Regions from separate parts of the Nocardioides zeae genome, predicted to be linked through region 1. Evidence: riboswitches for the same ligand, from Rfam matches in the RefSeq annotation. Region 1 holds a riboswitch; each other region holds the start of a gene.
What was found. Region 1 has a riboswitch for cobalamin ahead of QE405_RS06060 (FecCD family ABC transporter permease). Riboswitches for the same ligand answer to the same signal wherever they lie in the genome.
Positions count from the first base shown of each region.

Region 2: linked by a shared signal. The riboswitch ahead of QE405_RS21065 (precorrin-8X methylmutase) and the one ahead of QE405_RS06060 (FecCD family ABC transporter permease) in region 1 are both predicted to bind cobalamin.
Region 3: linked by a shared signal. The riboswitch ahead of QE405_RS10185 (magnesium chelatase subunit D family protein) and the one ahead of QE405_RS06060 (FecCD family ABC transporter permease) in region 1 are both predicted to bind cobalamin.
Region 4: linked by a shared signal. The riboswitch ahead of cobN (cobaltochelatase subunit CobN) and the one ahead of QE405_RS06060 (FecCD family ABC transporter permease) in region 1 are both predicted to bind cobalamin.

Region 1 is NZ_JAUTAN010000001.1:1,261,773-1,266,636, reverse strand. Features, by position in the region: gene QE405_RS06070 (DUF4185 domain-containing protein) at 1-2,000, shown strand, start outside; gene QE405_RS06065 (MFS transporter) at 1,963-3,213, opposite strand; cobalamin riboswitch at 3,269-3,452, shown strand; gene QE405_RS06060 (FecCD family ABC transporter permease) at 3,542-4,606, shown strand; gene QE405_RS06055 (ABC transporter ATP-binding protein) at 4,603-4,864, shown strand, end outside.
Region 2 is NZ_JAUTAN010000001.1:2,113,931-2,118,794, forward strand. Features, by position in the region: gene QE405_RS10075 (FecCD family ABC transporter permease) at 1-455, opposite strand, end outside; gene QE405_RS10080 (ABC transporter substrate-binding protein) at 452-1,549, opposite strand; cobalamin riboswitch at 1,631-1,779, opposite strand; gene bluB (5,6-dimethylbenzimidazole synthase) at 1,861-2,538, shown strand; cobalamin riboswitch at 2,534-2,713, shown strand; gene QE405_RS21065 (precorrin-8X methylmutase) at 2,773-4,338, shown strand; gene QE405_RS10100 (precorrin-2 C(20)-methyltransferase) at 4,335-4,864, shown strand, end outside.
Region 3 is NZ_JAUTAN010000001.1:2,131,737-2,136,600, forward strand. Features, by position in the region: gene QE405_RS10175 (HNH endonuclease signature motif containing protein) at 1-1,363, shown strand, start outside; gene QE405_RS10180 (NUDIX hydrolase) at 1,455-1,871, opposite strand; cobalamin riboswitch at 2,027-2,198, shown strand; gene QE405_RS10185 (magnesium chelatase subunit D family protein) at 2,226-4,349, shown strand; gene cobO (cob(I)yrinic acid a,c-diamide adenosyltransferase) at 4,349-4,864, shown strand, end outside.
Region 4 is NZ_JAUTAN010000001.1:2,108,028-2,112,891, forward strand. Features, by position in the region: gene cobN (cobaltochelatase subunit CobN) at 1-2,285, opposite strand, end outside; cobalamin riboswitch at 2,318-2,437, opposite strand; gene QE405_RS10060 (ATP-dependent 6-phosphofructokinase) at 2,490-3,815, shown strand; gene QE405_RS10065 ((2Fe-2S) ferredoxin domain-containing protein) at 3,772-4,530, opposite strand; gene QE405_RS10070 (ABC transporter ATP-binding protein) at 4,527-4,864, opposite strand, start outside.

The DNA of each region.
Region 1 (4,864 bases):
TGACCGCCGCGGTCGCCTCCGAGGTCGAGGCGATGCCCGGGTCGGAGCTGGCCGTCGGCGGCACCGACGACCTCGACCGGGCCCGGGCGCGGCTCGCGGACGGCGAGGTGGTGGCCGTCCTCGTCATCGACCTCGCCGGCACGCAGGACCGCCTGCTCCTCTCGGACGACCACGCCCCGGCACGCGACCGCGCGCTCGTGGCGCAGGCGCGCTCCATCGCCGACGCGCGGGACCGGACGGTCGTGGTGGAGCGCGGCGACCGGCTCTCCGCCGCCGTGCCGGCGGCCACGACCACGAGCCTCCTGGCCGTCGCGGCCGGGTTCGCGCTGGTGGTCGTGGTCTCGATGGTCTGGGGTCCGGTGCCGCGCACGTTCCGGCGCGGCGTCGTGCGGGTGGCCGGCATCGGAGCGCTCGGCGTCGCCGCGGGGCTCCTGGCCACCGCCCTCGCGAGCCCCCGGGCAGGGGCCGTCGTCCTCGCCGCGGTCGTCGCCAGCGGGCTGGTGACGCTGGCCTGCGAGGCGCTCGCGGGACTGCGGGGGCTGCTGGTGGCAGCGGCCCTGCTCCTGGTCCTGCCCCTCCCGCTCGTGCTCGCCGGTGACCCCTGGCTCCTCGCCCAGCCGTGGCGGACGGTGACGGCGTGGACGATCGTCGGCGCGGCCACGGACGCGCTCTCGCCCGCCGTCGCGACGACGACCGTCGCCTGGCGCTCCGGGGTGGTCCTCGCGGGGTCCGCCGTCCTGGCCCTCCTCGTGCTCCTCTCGACCCGCCTCGTGCTGCGCCGCCTTGCGCGCGAGGCGAGCCCTGACGACGACCCGTCGCTGGCTCCCGCTCCGTGGCGACGACAGATGGCCGTGCTCGCGGTGACGCTGATGGCGTCGACCACCGCCGTGCTCACCGTGGGGCTGCCCGGCAACCCGCCCCCCGTGGCACCCCGCGTGAGCCTCGCCTCCACCACGGAGTGCGTCGGGCCCGGGAAGGTCGACGACATCGACGACCTCAACCGCATCGCCGACCTCCGGGCCACCGACGCGTTCCAGGGAGGCGACGTCGGTGCCAGCGCGACCCTGCAGGACGGCCGGACGGTGTGGATGTTCGGGGACACCCTGCGGGGACCCGACGCCGGTGGCGCGCGCTTCGTCCGCAACTCGATGCTCGTCGTCGCACCCGACTGCCTGCAGGTGGTGGTGGCCCGCTCGGGCGGCGCGATCATCCCCGACCGCGACGGCGGTGTCGGCTACTGGCCGATGTCCGTGGCGGTGCTCGCCCAGCCCGGCTACGACCTGGTCGAGGTGACCGCCCAGCGGGTCCGCACGACGGATCCCGACGACCCGTTCGGCTTCGAGAACGTCGGCCCGGCGGTGGCGACCTTCGTCGTGCCCGTCGGCGGGGTCCCGCAGCTCGTCGGCACCACGGACGTCGGTCCTGACGACGCCGACACGACGCGCCCGATGTGGGGCGCGGCCACGACGCTCGCCGACGGGTGGCTCTACCTCTACGGCACGGCCCGCCCGGCCGACCCCGCACCGGGCACCGGGTTCTCCCTCCAGGTCGCGCGCACCCGGCCCGCCGACGTGAACGACCCGTCCACCTGGACGTACTGGGACGGCGCCACCTGGGGCCGCGACCCGGCCGACGCGGCCGCGCTGATCGGGGCGACCGAGGGCACGTCCCAGACGCTGAGCGTCTTCGAGCGCGACGGCACCTGGTACGCGGTCTCCAAGCGCGGCGAGGTGCTCGGCAGCGACCTCGTCGTGTGGACCGCACCCGCCCCGACCGGCCCCTTCACCGCGGGACCGCCCGTGGCGGAGCTGCCCTCGGACCCCGACGGTGGCCTGCTGCGCTACATGCCGCTCGCCCACCCGGACCTGCTCCCGGAGGACGGCGACGTCGTCGTGTCCTACAGCCGCAACAGCACCGACCTGGGCGCCGTGCTGGAGGACCCGCTGCTGTACCGCCCCCGCTTCATCCGCGTGCCGCTGCCCGGCCCGTCGGCGTCGTAGCCGCGAGGTGCCGGCTGCCCGGCACCAGCGCCGCGAGGGCGGGCCCGAGCACGCAGGCCACGGCACAGCCGAGCAGGACGGCCCGCATCCCCACCAGGTCGACGGCCGGCGCCACGAGCGCGAGCCCGAGCGGCGCCAAGCCGTAGGAGACGAGGAAGTCGAGCGACGACACCCGCGAGAGCCGTTCCGGCGCGACCTCCCGCTGCAGCGCCGTGAACCACGGCACGTTGAACAGCTCGATGCCGAACCCGACGACGACGTACGCCGCCACCACCACGGGGAGCCGCGGGTCCAGCGCCAGGGCGAGCGGCGCCGCCGCGTAGATCCCGAGGCCGCCCAGCGCCACCCAGCCCGTCGACGGCGGTCGCCAGCGCGCGAGCAGCAGCCCGCCGAGCAGGGCTCCCGCGGTGTACGACGTCGCGCCCGCCGCCAGCAGCACCCCGGACCCGGTGACGTCGGCGCTGACCAGCGGCAACGCCACGGCCGTCACCGAGTAGCCGGTCATGATCACCGTCGCCAGCGCTCCGAGACCACCGAGGAACCACGGGTGACGACGCGCCTCGCGCAGCCCCTCGACGAACTCGGCCCGGAACCCCGGACGCCGTCCCGCGGCTCCCCCGACCGCGCCGACGCGGGCCGTCCGGGCGGGGGCCACCGCTGCCACCACCCACAGCACACCCGTGGCGGTGACCAGCCACGCGGCCCCGGCCACCGCGGCACCGAGGCCCGCCACCGCAGGGCCGAGGAGGACCGAGGCGCGCACCGCCACGGTGATCGCGGCGTTGGCGGCCTGGCGGTCGGGCTCGGCGACCGTCGCCGGCACGAGCGCCTGGAAGGCCGGGCGGCAGGCGCCCTGCCCGGCGCCGACCAGCAGGGCGGCCGCCGTGGTCGCGACGACGGAGCGCCCGAGCGCCGCCGCGAGGGCGAAGGAGCCCGCCGCGGCCACCCCGGAGGCCAGCAGCACGACGACGCGCGGGGCGTGGCGGTCCGCGAGGACCCCCGCCACGGGGAGCACGACGAGGAAGCCGACGGTCCGCGCGGCGAGGGCCACCCCGAGCGCCGTCGCCCCGAGCGACCCGTCGACGACCGCGAGGCCGAGCACGAAGGGCATCGCCCACGTCGCCAGACCGGACGCCGTCGTACCGGCCCAGAGCCGCAGGAAAGCGCGGTCCGCCAGGAGCGCCCGCCGCTCCGCCGTCCCCGTCGCCCCCACCCCGCGGACCCTAGACGAGAACCGGACCTCCGCCGACCGGACGTCCCGGGGCTGCTAGCGTGCCCCTCGAGTCGAACGCATCCCTTGGATGCCAGGGAACTCCGGTGGGAATCCGGGACTGGCGCGCAGCGGTGAGGGCGACGACGGCACGACGAAGCCACTGGGGCGGCAACGCCCTGGGAAGGCCGTGCCGTCGGGTGAACCCGAGTCCGAAGACCTGTCGGCTCACGTGTTCACGACGGCCCCTCGCGACCAGGGCGCCAACACCGAGAGGCTCCGCCGTGCCCCCTTCCCGCCCCACCCCCGTTCCTGCCCGTCGCACCGTTCGGTGAGCCACGGCGAGAAGCCGCGACGCAGCTCCGTACGTCGCCGGCTCGCGTTCTGGCCCCTCCTGCTGCTCCTGCTCCTCGCGACGCTGGGCAGCCTCGTCGCCTCCCTGGCGTTCGGCTCGGAGCGGATCCCGGTCGGCGAGGTCGTCACCGCGGTGACCGACCGCTTCGCGGGGCGGGACCCCGGCCGGTGGGACGTCATCGTCTGGGAGCTGCGGATGCCGCGGGCGCTGCTGGCCGTGGTCGTCGGTGCCGGACTGGCCGTGGCGGGCGTCGGGATGCAGACCCTCGTGCGCAACCCGCTCGCCGACCCGTTCCTCCTCGGCATCAGCTCGGGCGCCTCGGTGGGGGCCACCGCGGTGATCACGACGGGGTTCCTGGGCGGGCTCGGGATCTACGCCGTGTCCACCGGTGCGCTCCTCGGCGCGGTCGGCTCGGCGCTCCTCGTGTGGCTCGTGGCGACGGCCCAGGGTGGTCTGACCCCGCTGCGGCTCGTGCTCTCGGGGGTCGTGCTGTCCTCCGGCCTGTCGGCGATCGCGTCGTTCCTCGTCTTCCTCAGCGGTGACCCGCGGGCCGCGAACTCGGTGATGTTCTGGATGCTCGGCAGCGTCGGCGGGGCGACCTGGGAGAAGCTCTGGGTCCCGGCAGTGCTCGTCGCGCTCCTGGGCGCGGGGATGCTCGCCCTCCACCGCTGGATGGACGCCCTGGCCGCCGGACCCGACACCGCCTCCGCCCTCGGCGTCAACGTCGCCGCGATGCGCACGACCCTCTTCGTCGGGCTCGCGGTGCTCGTCGGCGTGCTGGTCGCCGTCAGCGGCGGCATCGGCTTCGTCGGCCTCATCGTGCCCCACGCCGCCCGCCTCGTCGTCGGTGCGCGGCACCGCGTCGTCCTGCCCGTCGCCGCCCTCGGCGGCGGTCTCTTCCTGCTCTGGGTCGACGTCGTCGCCCGCCTGGCCGTGCGCCCCCAGGAGATCCCGCTCGGCGTCGTGACCGGTGTCGTCGGGGCACCCCTCTTCCTGCTGCTCATGGGACGTGGCCGCTACCGGTTCGGGGGTCAGCAATGACGGGCCCGACCGCACCGGGCGGCGACCGGCTGGCCGCCCGGCTCCGCGGCGTCGGGGTGAGCCTCGGCGGCCGTCCCGTCCTCGCGGACGTCGACCTCGACGTACCCCGGGGGCAGCGCCTCGGGATCGTCGGCGTCAACGGGGCCGGCAAGTCCACGCTCCTGCGCGTGCTCGCCGGGGTGCTGCACCACGGCAGCGGCACGGCCGAGCTCGCCGGTCCGGACGGTCGGCTCGAGGACCTCCACGACGTGCGCCCCC
Region 2 (4,864 bases), 850 kb from region 1:
AGCGTGACCCCGAAGACCACGACGGCGGCGAGCACCGCGCCGGTCATCGCGCCCGCGGTGAGCGCCCACGTGCCCAGCACGCTGAGGACGCCGAGGGTGAGCACGGCGGTCGCCCCGACGCTCGCCCCGGCGGAGACACCCAGGAGGTAGGGGTCGGCCAGCGGGTTGCGCACGAGGGTCTGCACCACCGTCCCGGCCACCGCCAGGGCGGCGCCGACGAGGGCGGCGAGCACCACCCGGGGCGCCCGGATGTTCCAGACGATCGTGTCCGCCGACGACGCGAGCGGCGCGCCGCCGAGCCGGGCCCGCCACACGTCCACCACCACGCCGAGGTCGAGGGTCGTCGTGCCCCACACCGTCGCGACCGGCAGGCTGACGAGCAGCGCCGCACCGGCGACGACCAGGAGCGGCCCGGTGGGGACACGGCGGGCGACCTCGGTCGCCGCGCCCGTCACGGGAGGGCGTCGAGGTCGATCGTGCCCGTGATCCCGGAGTCGGGGAGCAGGCCGAGCCGCTCGAGGCCGGCCCGCAGCTGCTCCGCCGCCTCGACGTTGCCGTAGCCGCTCGTGAAGAGCGCCAGCGGAAGCACGATGATGCGGTCCTCCGCGACCGCGGCGGAACCGGCGAGCGCCGCCTGGTCCCGGATCGTCGCGATCTTCTGCTCGACCTCGTCGGCCGCGTCGCTGCGGTAGTCCATGACCACGATGACGTCGGGCTGGCGCTCGGCGACCGCCTCCCACGAGGCACGGAACCACGTCGTGTCCTCGTCGTCGAAGACGTTGGTCGCGCCGGCTGCCTCGATGATCCCCTGGGGCGGGCCGTTGCGACCCGACGTGTAGAGGTCCGTCTCGCCGGAGTCGAAGAGCAGGACGCTCGGCGGGGCGTCGCCGCGCGGGGCGTCGGCCAGGGCGGCGAGGCGCTCGTCGAGCTCCGCACGGGCCGCGGCGGCCTCGTCCTCGTTGCCGGTGAGCGCGCCGTAGTTCTCGAGGTCCGCGCGCACGGCGTCCCAGGGATCCATCGTGCCGAGGGCCGAGGAGGCGCCCGCCGCGGGGTCCTGCCGACAGGAGTCGGAGATGACGTAGGTCGGGATGCCGCGCTCCGCGGCGTCCTCGCGGGTGACACCGGACGAGCCCGAGAAGAGGCCCGAGTAGGACCCGACGAGCAGGTCGGGCTCCGCGCCCACGACCGCCTCCATCGAGATCGGGCTGACCAGCCGCGGCACGTCGCCGACCTCGACGTCGAAGAGGGCGTCCATGAGCGCGTCGTTGCCGGCGCTGAGCGACATCGCCGCTATCCGGTCGATCGCTCCGACGCGGAGGAGGGTCCCGACGTTGGCGGAGTTGCTCGTCGCCACGATCCGCTCGACGGGCGCGTCGTAGGACGCCTCCTCGCCGCAGTTCTCCAGGGTCACCGAGCCGGACGCGTCCTCGGCCTCCGAGGCCGCGCACCCGGTGAGGACGAGCGGGGCGGCGACGAGGGTCGCGACGAGCGCCGGCAGGGCGCGGGTGGGCAGGGTGCGGGTGGGCAGGGTGCGGGCAGGGGTGGGCATGGCCATCCTTCGTGTCGTGGCTCGGTCGCGGAGCCAGGAGGACAGGTGACGCGACGGCCCGCTCGGAACGCGGACGCCGCGGCCAGCAGGTCTTCGGACTCGGGCTCGTCCGGACGGGACGCCTTCCCAGGCCGGGGCCCAGTGGCGCGTGTCCCGCCCGTCACCCTCACCGCTGCGCGTCAGTCCCGGATTCGCACCGGGTTCCCTGGCTCTGCGTGAGCACGACTGGCGCTCCGGAACCTAGCAGCACGCGGCCGTCGTGGGTCGTGTGGCGTACGTCGCACGACGGCCAGCGGCTAGCCTCGCCCGCCGTGACGCCCTCGGACCCCACCCCCGCACCGGCGCCGGTCTCGCCCCACGCCTTCACCGCCGACGAGCGTGCGGCGGTCTACCGCGTCATCGGCGAGCGGCGCGACATGCGCCGGTTCCTGCCCGGGGCGACGGTGCCCGCCGAGGTGCTCGCCCGCCTCCTGGCCGCCGCGCACGCCGGGCCGAGCGTCGGTCTCATGCAGCCGTGGCGCTTCGTGCGCATCACCTCGCCGGAGCTGCGGAGCGGCATCCACGCCCTCGTGGACGAGGAGCGCCGCGCCACCGCCGCGGCCCTGGACGAGCGCGCGGCGGAGTTCCTGCGGCTCAAGGTCGAGGGGATCCGGGAGTGCGCGGAGCTGCTCGTCGTGGCGCTGCGCGAGGGCCGCGAGCCGCACGTGTTCGGCCGGCGCACCATGCCCCACATGGACCTCGCGTCGGTCTCCTGCGCGATCCAGAACCTGTGGCTCGCCGCCCGCGCCGAGGGTCTCGGCATGGGGTGGGTCTCGCTGTTCGAGCCCGATGCCCTGGCGGAGCTGGTCGGCATGCCCGCCGGGGCCGAGCCGGTGGCGGTGCTGTGCCTCGGTCCGGTGCCCGCGTTCCCCGACCGGCCGGCCCTCGAGCTCGACGGGTGGACCATCGCGCGACCGCTCGCCGACTTCGTCACCGAGGACGGTTGGTAAGGTCACCGCCGCCAGTCGACCCCCGCGAGGGGGCAGGGAACCCGGTGGGAGTCCGGGACTGACGCGCAGCGGTGTGGGCGACGGGCGGGGCACGCAGCCACTGGAGGGTCCTCCGGGAAGGCGCTCCGCTCGGACGACCCCGAGTCCGAAGACCTGCTGGCACCGGGCGGCAGCCGCCACCCGGTCGAGGACGACGGGCTTCGCGCACGGGCCCGCTGACCAGCGAGGACCCGCATGACCACGCGCACCCGCACCGACCTGTGTCCCGGCGTCTCCCGTCCCTGGCCCGCCGAGGACGGTGGGCTCGTGCGCCTGCGCCTCGTGGGCGGGGCCGTGACCGTCGGGCAGCTGCGCGCACTGGCGGCGGTCTCCGCGACGTACGGCGACGGGGACCTCCACCTGACCCGCCGCGCCAACGTGCAGGTGCGGGCGCTGCCCCTGGTCGGCGACGTGCTGCCCGCCGACGTGGTCAGCGCGCTCGCAGCGACCGGGCTGCTGCCCTCGCCCAGCCACGAGCTGGTCCGCAACGTCCTGGTCTCGCCCCTCACCGGGCTCGTCGGTGGACGCGCCGACCTCCGCGGGGTGGCGGCCGACCTCGACGCCGCCGTCCGCGCCGACGCCGACCTCGCCGACCTCTCGGCGCGCTTCCTCTTCGTGCTCGACGACGGCCGGGGGGACGTGCTGGCCCGCGGCGCCGACGTCGGCCTCGTGGCCCTCGGGGGCGACACCGTCCAGCTGCGCTGGGGCACGACGTGGGGCCCGGTGGTCCCGGTCGGCGACGCGGTGCCCGCGATGGTCCGGGTGGCCCACGCGTTCCGCGCCGCGCGCGCCGCGCTCGACCTCGGCACCGAGGCGCCGTGGCACGTCGACGAGCTGCCCGCGGCCCTCGTCGTGCCGGGGCTCCCGGCATCCCCGCCCGACCCGCGGCTCCCGGCGGCGACGGAACCGCCGGCGTACGGCGAGCTCGACACCCCCGCCGGTCTCCACCGGCACGTCGAGGTGCCCGACGGGCGCCTCGAGCCGGGGACCCTCGCGATCCTGCTCGACGGCCTGGCCGACGACGCCCGCGTCGTGGTGACGCCGTGGCGCTCGCTGCTCCTGCCCGGTGCGGGTGCGCCCGTCGTGCCGGACGCGGACGAGCCGGAGGAGCCGGTGCGGCCCACGCGTCGCTATCCCTACGAGGGCGACGGACAGGCGATCTACGTCGACTCGTTCGCCACGATCCGCGCCGAGGCCGACCTCTCCCACGTGCCGTCCGACGCCGAGCGCGTCGTCGTGCGCATGGTGCACGGCACGGGCCAGACCGACCTCGCCCCGATGGTCGTGGTCTCCCCCGACCTCGTCGGTGCCGCCCGCCGCGCCCTCGCCGCCGGCGCGCCGATCGTCGCGGACGCCCACATGGTCGCCTCCGGCGTCACCCGCCGCCGTCTGCCGGCGGACAACGAGGTGCTGTGCGCGCTGCACGACCCGCGGGTGCCGGGCCTGGCCCGGGCGTGGGGCACGACCCGGTCCGCCGCGGCGCTGTCCGTGCTCGCCGACCGCATCCCCGGTTCGGTCGTCGCGATCGGCAACGCACCGACGGCGCTGTTCCACCTGCTCGAGATGCTGGCCGACGGCTGCGCTCCCCCGGCCGCGATCGTCGGCTGCCCCGTCGGCTTCATCGGCGCGGCGGAGTCGAAGGAGGCGCTGGCGGAGTACGCCGCGGCCCACGGCATCCCGTTCCTCACCGTCCACGGCCGTCGCGGTGGCTCCGCCATGACCGCGTCGGCCCTCAACGCGATCGCCCAGGAGGCGGAGTGAGCACCCCGGCCCCCACCTCCGGTCGCTTCTACGGCGTCGGCGTCGGTCCCGGCGACCCCGAGCTCGTGACCCTCAAGGCCGCCCGGCTCATCGGCGCGGCCGACGTCGTCGCCTTCCACGCGGGCCGCGGCAAGCAGTCCAACGCGCGGCGCATCGCCGCGGGGCTGATCCCGCCGACCGCCGTCGAGGAGGAGCTCGTCTACCCGGTCACGACGGGCGGCACCGACCACCCGGGCGGGTACGCCGGGGCGATGGCCGACTTCTACCTGGAGTCAGCGGCGCGCCTGGCCGCCCACCTCGAGGCCGGTCGCGACGTCGTGCTGCTGGCCGAGGGCGACCCGATGTTCTACGGGTCGTACATGTACATGCACGACGCCCTGTCGGAGCGCTTCGAGACCGAGGTCGTCGCCGGCGTGCCGGCCTTCGCCGCCGCCACGGCCACGATCGCCTCGCCCCTGGTGCGGCAGACCGACGTGCTGACGATCCTCCCGGGCACGCTGCCCGAGACGGAGCTCGCGCGGCGCCT
Region 3 (4,864 bases), 870 kb from region 1:
CGCGGTGGGTGACTGGGCGGCTGCGCACACCTCTGAGGAGGTCGTGGGGGATCCGATCACGGTGCTGGGTGAGTGGCACGAGGAGTCCTACGCCGAGACCCTGGCCGGGGACCAGTTCCTCGAGCTGGGTGGGCCGGGGGCGCCGGTGGTGGCGGAGTTCTGCATCGGCGAGGTCGCCGCTGCTCGGGGGTGCTCGTTCGACGCCGCACGGCGACTGGTCGGCGACGCGATCGAGCTGCGCTACCGCCTCCCCCGGGTCCACGCCCGGATCGCCGCGGGCGAAGTCGACGTCTGGCGAGGACGCCGAATCGCCCAGACCACGCGCACGCTGACCTTCGAGGCGGCGGGGTTCGTGGACCGGCACGTCGCGTACGTCGCGCACAAGGCCACCGGCCCCGAGGTCGACCGGCTCGTGGCCGAGGCCGCGGCTCGGTTCGACCCCGAGACCACCGAGGCCGAGCGGGCCGAGGCCGACGGAGGACGCCACCTGACGATCGAGCTGGGCGACGTCGGCTACGCAGATCCGTTGACCGGGACCATCCGCGGCACGGTGGACGTCCACGGGACCCTCGACCTCGCCGACGCGCTCGACCTGGAACGCACGGTCGCGCACGTCGCGCGGCAACTGACCGAGCTGGGCTGCGACCAGGACCTCGACGTCCGCCGCTCCATCGCCCTCGGTGAGATCGCCCGGCGCTGCGACGGGGTGGCGACGTTGGAGTACGACGCGGACCAGCCGCCCACGCAGCCGCCCACGCCGACGCGGACACGGCGGGAGGTGGTGCTGTTCGTGCACCTCGACCAGGCCGCCATCACCGGCACCCTCAACGGATTCGGCCCCGGGATCGACGCCTGCACGGGCGCGACCGGCATCGACCTCGCCCGCCTCGACACCCCCGGCGCACCGCGAGGGGTCGTCACGGCCGAGCAGGTCCAGGCCTGGTGCGCCAGCCCCGACACCACCGTCACGATCAAGCCGGTCATCGACCTCAACCTCGACGACGCCGGGAACGGCTACAGCCCACCGGACCGGATCGCCGACCACGTCAGAGCCCGCTGGCCGAGATGCGTCTTCCCATACTGCACCCGCTCATCGAGAACCGCCGACCTCGACCACTGCCGCGCCTACGACGACAACGGCCCACCCGGCCAGACCTCGACGACCAACCTCTTCCCGCTCTGCCGACGCCACCACCGCATGAAGACCCACCGCGAGATGACCACCGGCAACAAGTGGACCTACCGCCCCACCCACCCAGACAACGGCGAACCACCCAGCGCACTCATCTGGACCAGCCCGACGGGCCTGCGCTACCTCGTCGACCGCGACGGCACCCGCGTCTGGCCACCAACAACGACCTAGCGCCACCCCGCCGCCACCGCACCAGCAAGCCGCCCGTCCCCATCCGTGGCCGGGCGGCGCAGCATGCCCCGACCCCGACCCCGATGAGCGCTCAGGCCTCCGGCGTCCGCCCCAGCAGCACGGGTACGACCTGGTGCTCCAGCAAAGGCGCCAGCGGCAGGTCGTCGGGCAGGTCCTCGGGGTCCACCCACCGCACCTCGGCGATCTCGGCGCACGCGACGGGCTCGCCCAGGGCGCGGGCGGTGAACACGGTCGACTCCAGCGTCGCCCCGGGCTCGTTGGCGGCGGCGCCGTGGAACTCCCCGAGCAGCTCGACGTCGGCCAGCTCGACGCCGACCTCCTCGCGGATCTCCCGGATGGCGGCGTCGCGCGCGGTCTCCCCCGGCTCGAGCTTGCCGCCGGGGAGCATGAACCGCGCCGTACCCTCCTTGCGCACGCTCAACAGCCGCCCCCGGTCGTCGCGGAGGCAGACGGCGGCGACGACGAAGTGGAGCGGCTGGGCGGGCACGACCGGCAGGCTAGCGCGTGGGGGCGAAGGTGCGGCGCCCGACGACGACGGCGTCCTGGCCGAGCGGGACGACCGCCGGACTCCCAGGACGACACGACGACCGAGCACGCAGCGCGGCGCGACCACCACGACCGGCCGCGCACCGGCCCGACTAGGGTGAGCGGCGTTCGTGAGGTGCCCCGCGAGCACGGTCCGGAGAGACAACCGGAGCGTGCGGGGAGAATCTGGGAAGCCGGTGAGAGTCCGGCACAGGGCCCGCTGCGGTGACCGTCGCCTGTTCGCGCAGGACGGCGGAAGTCCGAAGACCGGCCTCGCGACGCATCCATCCGATGGCAGAGCGAGCGGGAGCCCCACATGCCACAGCACTACCCCTTCACGGCCGTCGTCGGCTCCGACGACATGATCCTCGCGCTGCTGCTGACGACGGTCAGTCCTGAGATCGGCGGCGTCCTCGTCCGCGGCGAGAAGGGCACGGCCAAGTCCACCGCGGTGCGCGCGCTCGCCGCCGTCCTCCCCCCGATCGACGTGGTCGCCGGCGACCGGTTCTCCTCCGACCCGGCCGACCCGAGCCCCCTGTCGCCGGATGCCCCGTTCGCGGCCGACGCCGGCGTGGAGACCCGCCCGGTGCGGCTCGTCGAGCTGCCCGTCGGTGCCACCGAGGACCGCCTCCTCGGCTCCCTGCACCTGGAGAAGGCGCTGTCGGCGGGCGTGGCGGAGTACGAGCCCGGCCTCCTCGCCCGCGCCCACCGCGGCATCCTCTACGTCGACGAGGTCAACCTCCTCCACGACCACCTCGTCGACCTCCTGCTCGACGCCGCGGCGATGGGCCGCGCGACCGTCGAGCGCGACGGCGTCTCCGTCGTCCACGCCGCCCGCTTCGTGCTCGTCGGCACCATGAACCCCGAGGAGGGCGAGCTGCGCCCGCAGCTCCTCGACCGCTTCGGCCTGACCGTGGAGGTCGCGGCGCCGCGGGAGCCCGCGCTGCGCACGGAGGTCGTACGCCGCCGCCTCGCCTTCGACGCCGATCCCGCCGCCTTCGCGGAGCGGTACGACGCGAGCGAGACCAGCCTGCGCGAGCGCATCGCCGCCGCGCAGGTGCTGGTGACCGAGGTGGCGCTGGGCGACGGCGCCCTGGCGAAGATCGCCGAGGTGTGCGCGGCGTTCGACGTCGACGGCCTGCGCGCCGACATCGTCACGGCCCGCACGGCGATCGCCCATGCCGCCTGGCACGGTCGTCGCCACGTGCTCCGCGAGGACATCCGCGCGGCGGCCCTGCTGGCGCTCCCGCACCGTCGACGCCGCAACCCCTTCGACGCCCCGGGCATCGACGAGGAGCTGCTCGACCGGATCCTCGGGGACGACGAGCCCGACCCCGAGCCGCCCCGGCAGCCGGACCAGCCGGACCAGCCGGACCAGCCGGGACCCGAGGACCAGCCGGGACCCGAGGACCGACCGACCGAGGACAGCCCCGACTCCCCGGGCGACACGCCCCCGCCGAGCACCGACGGCCCGCCGAGCACCGACGGCCCGTCGAGCGAGACACCGCACGCCACCGACGCTGCTCCCGACGGCCCGGACAGCCGGGACGACGCCGAGGCCAGCGAGCCCACCACCCCCACCCCGGGCAGCGCCGAGGTCACGACGGTGGGCGCGGGCGCGCCGTACCGTCCCCGCCTGCTCCGCGTCGCCGGCACCGGCGAGGGCGAGGCGGGCCGCCGCTCCCGCGCGATCACGTCGAACGGTCGTCGCATCGGGAGCACCCCGGGCACCGGGGCGGGCGGCATCGACCTCCCCGGCACCGTCCGCGCCGCGGCGCCCCACCAGCACGGCCGCGGCCGGCGGAGCGGTGCCCTGGTGCTGCGGCCGAGCGACCTGCGCGGGGCGGTGCGGGAGGGGCGGGAGTCGAACCTCGTGCTGTTCTGCGTCGACGCGTCGGGCTCGATGGCCGCGCGCAAGCGCATGCAGCAGGTGAAGACGGCGATCCTGTCGCTGCTGATGGACGCCTACCAGCGCCGCGACAAGGTCGGGCTCGTGACGTTCCGCGGGCTCGACGCCGAGCTCGTCCTCCCGCCGACCGGCTCCGTGGAGGCGGCGGCCCGCCGGCTCGAGGACCTGCCCGCCGGCGGCCGCACCCCCCTCGCCGAGGGCCTCCTCGTCGCCGCGGACGTGCTCCGGCGGGAGCGCATCCGCGACCCGCGCCGCCGTCCGCTGCTCGTGCTCGTCACCGACGGCCGAGCGACCGCGGGCGCCGACCCCGTGGCGCGCTCCCGCCAGGTCGCCGCGTGGCTCGCCGACCAGGGCATCGAGACGGTGGTCGTCGACTGTGAGGCCGGACCGTTCCGGCTCGGGCTCGCCGCCCGCCTCGCGGTCGAGCTGCGCGCCACCCACCTGCCCGTCGACGAGGTGAGCGCCGAGGCCCTGGCCGGCGTCGCGCGCGCGGCGACCTCGCCCGGCAGCCGCGAGCGGGGGGTGGCCTGATGCCGAAGGGCGTCCCGATCACCGTCCCCGACGACGGCCTCACCACGGCGCAGCGCCGCAACCTGCCGCTGCTCATGGTCAACACCGGCGACGGCAAGGGGAAGTCGACGGCCGCGTTCGGGCTCGCGATGCGCGCCTGGAACCAGGGCTGGGACCTCGGGATCTTCCAGTTCGTGAAGTCCGCCAAGTGGCGCATCGGCGAGCAGACCGTGCTCGAGCGCCTCGGCCGGCTCCACGAGGAGACCGGCGAGGGCGGTCCCGTCGACTGGCAGAAGATGGGCTCCGGCTGGTCGTGGAGCCGCAAGGAGGGCTCGGCCGAGGACCACGCCCGCGACGCCGCCGAGGGGTGGGCCGAGATCAAGCGCCGCCTCGCCGAGGAGCGGCACGACCTCTACGTGCTCGACGAGTTCACCTACGTCATGGAGTGGGGCTGGGTCGACGTCGACGACGTCGTCGAGACGCTGGCGAACCGCCCCGGGCGGCAGTTCGTCGTCGTCACCGGGCGCCGCGCGCAC
Region 4 (4,864 bases), 850 kb from region 1:
TCGGCGTCGCCCTCGAGCGCACCGACGACCTCCGGCACGGCGGCCGGGTCCCAGTCCCGCTCCTCCAGGCCGAGCACGAGGGCCCGGGCGCGCGTCTCGACGGCGTCCACCTCCGCGGTGCTCGGCTCCTTGCCGGCACCCGTCGGGAGGCCGAGGGCCGCCCGCAGACCCGGTACGGCGCCCGCCTGGCCGCCCCACACCTGGGTGGCCCGCAGGATCGCCAGCACGAGGTTCACCCGCGCCTCGCCCTCGGGGGCACCACCGAGCACGTGGAGGCCGTCGCGGATCTGGGCGTCCTTGACCTCGCAGAGCCAGCCGTCGACGTGGAGCAGGAAGTCGTCGAAGTCGTCGTCCTCGGGACGCTCGTCGAGCCCGAGGTCGCGGTGCATCTGGGCGGCTTGCATGAGGGTCCAGATCTCGCCCCGGATCGCGGGCAGCTTGCCCGGGTCCATCGCGGCGATGTTGCCGTACTCGTCAAGCAGCTGCTCGAGCCGCGCGATGTCGCCGTACGCCTCGGCCCGGGCCATCGGCGGCACGAGGTGGTCGACGATCGTCGCGTGGGCACGGCGCTTCGCCTGCGCGCCCTCGCCCGGGTCGTTGACGAGGAACGGGTAGATCAGCGGCAGGTCGCCCGCCACCGCGTCGGTCGCGCAGTCGGCGGACAGCGCGGCGTTCTTGCCGGGCAGCCACTCCATCGAGCCGTGCTTGCCGAGGTGGACGACCGCGTGCGCCCCGAAGCCGCCGTCGGCCTGGGGGGCCGCGATCCAGCGGTACGCCGCCAGGTAGTGGTGGCTCGGCGCCATCTCCGGGTCGTGGTAGATCGCCACCGGGTTCTCCCCGAACCCGCGGGGCGGCTGGATCATCAGCACGACGTTGCCGGCGCGCAGGGTGGCGAGCACGACGTGGCCGTCGTCGTTCACGAAGAGCTTGCCGGGCGCCGGGCCCCACGCCTGCTCGATCTCCTCGCGGAGCGTCGGGGTCAGGTCGGCGGTCCACGCGGCGTACTGCTCCGGCGTGATCCGCACGTGCGCGTCCGTCAGGTCCGCGTTGGTCAGCCACTCCTCGTCCTGGCCGCCGGCCGCGATGAGGGCGTGGATGAGCGCGTCGCCCGCCGCCGTCTCGTCGGGCAGGTCGAGCAGGCGGGTGATCTCGCCGTCCGCGGGACCCAGGTCGTAGCCCTCGGCGCGGAGCGCGCGCAGCAGCCGGATGGCCGACACCGGGGTGTCGAGGCCGACGGCGTTGCCGATGCGGGAGTGCTTGGTCGGGTACGCCGAGAGCATGAGCACCAACCGCTTCTCGGCGGCCTCGGTGCGGCCGAGACGCGCGTGGGCGGTCGCGATGCCGGCGACACGGCGGCAGCGCTCGGCGTCCGCGACGTACCGCGGCAGCCCGTCCTCGTCGACCTCCTTGAACGAGAACGGCGCCGTGATGATGCGGCCGTCGAACTCCGGGATCGCGATCTGCGTGGCGGAGTCGAGCGGGGTCACGCCGTCGTCGGACGCCTCCCACTCGGCGCGGCTGCTCGTGAGCGCGAGCGCCTGGAGCACCGGGATGTCGAGCGCGGCGATCCGCTCGACGTCCCACGACTCGTCGGCCCCGCCCGCGCTCGCGCCGGCCGGCGTGGAGCCGCCCGCCGCGAGGACGGTGACGATGAGGGCGTCGAGGGAGCCGAGCGCGTCGTAGAGCGCGTCGGGGGCCGTGCGCAGCGACGAGGAGAAGACCGGCAGGCCGACCCCGCCCGCCGCGTCGACCGCGTCGGCGAGGTCGTGCACGAAGGCGGTGTTCCCCGAGGCGTGGTGGGCGCGGTAGTAGAGGATCCCGACCCGCGGACCGTCCGGCGTGGGGGTCGCGTGCGGGCGCTCCGCCCAGCCCCAGGCGGGCAGCACGACCGGCGGCTCGAAGCCCTCACCCGTGAGGAGCACGGTGTCGGAGAGGAACGCGTGGAGCTGCGCGAGGTTCTCGGGGCCGCCCTCGGCGAGGTAGCGGTGGGCCTCGGCCGCCACGCCCACGGGCACCGTCGAGCGCTCCATCAGCGCGGCGTTGGGCACCTGCTCGCCGCCCAGCACGACGGTCGGCACCCCGGTGCCGACGACGCGGCGGAAGCCGCTGCAGAGGTCGTCGGGCCCGCCGAGGATGCGGGCCACGACGAGGTCGGCGGCGGCCAGCTCGGCGCCCATGCCCTCGTGGGCGGGGCGCGAGGGGTTGGCGACGACGAAGTCGACGCCGCTGGCGCGGGCCGAGAGCAGGTCGGTGTCGGACGTGGAGACGAGCGCGATACGCGGCACGGCGGAGCTCCTCCTCGGGGTTCTCGCCCCGTCGGATCGGACCGCCGTCGGTCAGTGTCTGGCTGGACGCCGCACGTCGCGACGTCGTTCACAGTGGCGGAACCGCCCCGGAGTCGCACCGGGTTCCTGGGTCCGTCGGCGGAAGGTCGGGGGCAGCCTAGGCCACCGTGCCGGAAGGCTCGCCGCCCGATAGGGTCACGACCCGTGGTGACCCTCGCCGACCTGCAGGTCAAGACCCTCGGTGCGCCGAGGTTCGACTCCCCGCTCGCCTCGTACGTCGAGGGCCGGGCGACGAACCAGTACTACGTGGCCGAGAGCGACCGGATCCTCATGGACGACACGGTCGAGCTCGTGCAGGGCCGCGACGTGCCGTGGGAGGAGATCGCGACCTTCGAGGCCGGCGGTCCCCGCGCCCGGCTGTTCTTCCCGCCGCGCACGACCCGTGCCGCGATCGTCACCTGCGGCGGTCTCTGCCCCGGGCTCAACAACGTCATCCGGGCGGTCGTGCGGGCGCTCGACGACCACTACGGCGTGCCCGAGGTGCTCGGCTTCCGCAACGGCTACGCGGGCCTCGACCCCGAGTCCGGCCTCGAGCCGGTCGTGTTCACCCGCGAGTCCGTCGCCGACATCCACGAGCGCGGCGGCACCGTCCTCGGCTCCTCGCGCGGCGCCCGCGACCCCGGTGTCATGGTGGACACCCTCGTGCGCCACGACATCGACATCCTCTTCGTGGTCGGCGGCGACGGCTCCATGCGCGGCGCCCACGTCATCCACGAGGAGATCGAGCGCCGCGGGCTCGAGATCGCGGTGGTGGGCGTGCCGAAGACCATCGACAACGACATCCCGCACATCGGCCAGAGCTTCGGCTTCCAGACCGCGTTCGCCAAGGCGGCCGAGTCGATCACCGCCGCGAAGGTCGAGGCGCAGGCGGCGGTCAACGGCGTCAGCATCGTCAAGACGATGGGGCGCCACGCCGGCTTCATCGCCTGCTACTCGGCTCTCGCCGCCCAGACGGCCAGCTTCGTGCTCATCCCCGAGGTGCCGTTCGCGATGGACGGCCCCAACGGCCTGCTCGCGCACCTGCGGCGCCGCGTGGCGGACCGCGGGTACGCCGTCATCGTGGTCGCGGAGGGCGCCGCCCAGGAGCTGCTGGCCGAGGCGGCCGGCGGCGCGACCGACGCCTCGGGCAACGCCGTGCTCGTCGACCCGGCGCGCTACGTGCTCGAGCGCATCCGCGCCGACTACGCGGAGCGCGACGAGGTGGTCACCCTGCGCTACTTCGACCCCGGCTACACGATCCGCTCCGTGCCGGCCGACCCCGCCGACGCCGTCTACTGCGCGCGGCTGGCCCAGACCGCCGTGCACGCCGCCATGTCGGGACGCACCGACATGGTCGTCGGACGCCGCCGCCACCGCTTCGTGAACGTGCCGATCCCGGCCGTCACGAAGCGCGCCCACAACGTCTCCCCCGACGGCGACCTGTGGCTCAGCGTGCTGGAGTCGACGGCCCAGCCGCTGTCGATGACCTGACCCGCGGCAGCCGCAGGCGGTCCACCGGACGGTCGGCGAGCAGGTGCTCCGCGACCAGCTCCGGTACGTCGTCGGGCTGGACCGCGCCGTACCAGACGTCGTCGGGCTGGACCGTCACCAGCGGCGCCTGGTTGCAGGGGAACTGGCACGCCGTGCCCGTGACGAGGACCGTGTCGTCCCCGATGCCCTCGCGCTTGAGGTGGCCCGACAGCACCTCGGCGAGCCGGTCGGCGCCGCGCGCGCTGCAGCGCGGTCCCCGGCAGACGAGCACGTGGTGGCGGTGGGTGGGCACGTCCTCCCAGGCGTCGGAGGTCAGGCCCGCCTCGTTGCCGTGGATCGGGCGGGTGACGTCGAGCGGACCGCGCTCGAGGTCGGACTCGTCCCGCACCAGCGTCGTCGCGACCGCCACCTCCGGGCGGTGCTCGCCGGCCTCGCCCCGCTCGCGCCACCAGTGGGCGGCGACGCGGCGCAGCCAGGAGTTCGCCGGCGCCAGCGTGCCGAGGCTCGCACCGAGCAGCACGACCCGGGTGGCGCCGGCGTCCGCCAGCCGGGTCAGCGCGGCCGACAGCGACGGGTCGCCCACCTGGAGGTGCGCCACCTCCGCTCCCAGCGCGGCGGCGATCGCCCCCATCCGGTCCGGTGCGGCGGCCTCGCGGGCCGACATGCCGACGAGCAGGACCGGGTCGGTCGTCGGTCCGGCCTGAGGTGCGGTCATCGTGGGCTCTCCTGGGGGTCGACGACGAGGTGCCAGCGTCCCGTGACCGGGTGCTGGAGCCGCACGGCGGCCACGCCGAAGACGTCGGCGAGCAGGGCGGGAGTGAGGACGTCCGCGGCCGGAGCCGGCGCCGACACGGTGCCGGCGTCCACGACGGCCACGTCGTCGAAGTAGCGACCGGCGAGGTCGAGGTCGTGGATCGCGGCCACCACCGTGACCCCCAGGTCGCGCACCGCGGCGAGCAGCTCGTGCTGGTGGCGCAGGTCGAGGTGGTTGGTCGGCTCGTCGAGGAGGAGCACGTCCGCCTCCTGGGCCAGGGCGCGCGCGACGAGCA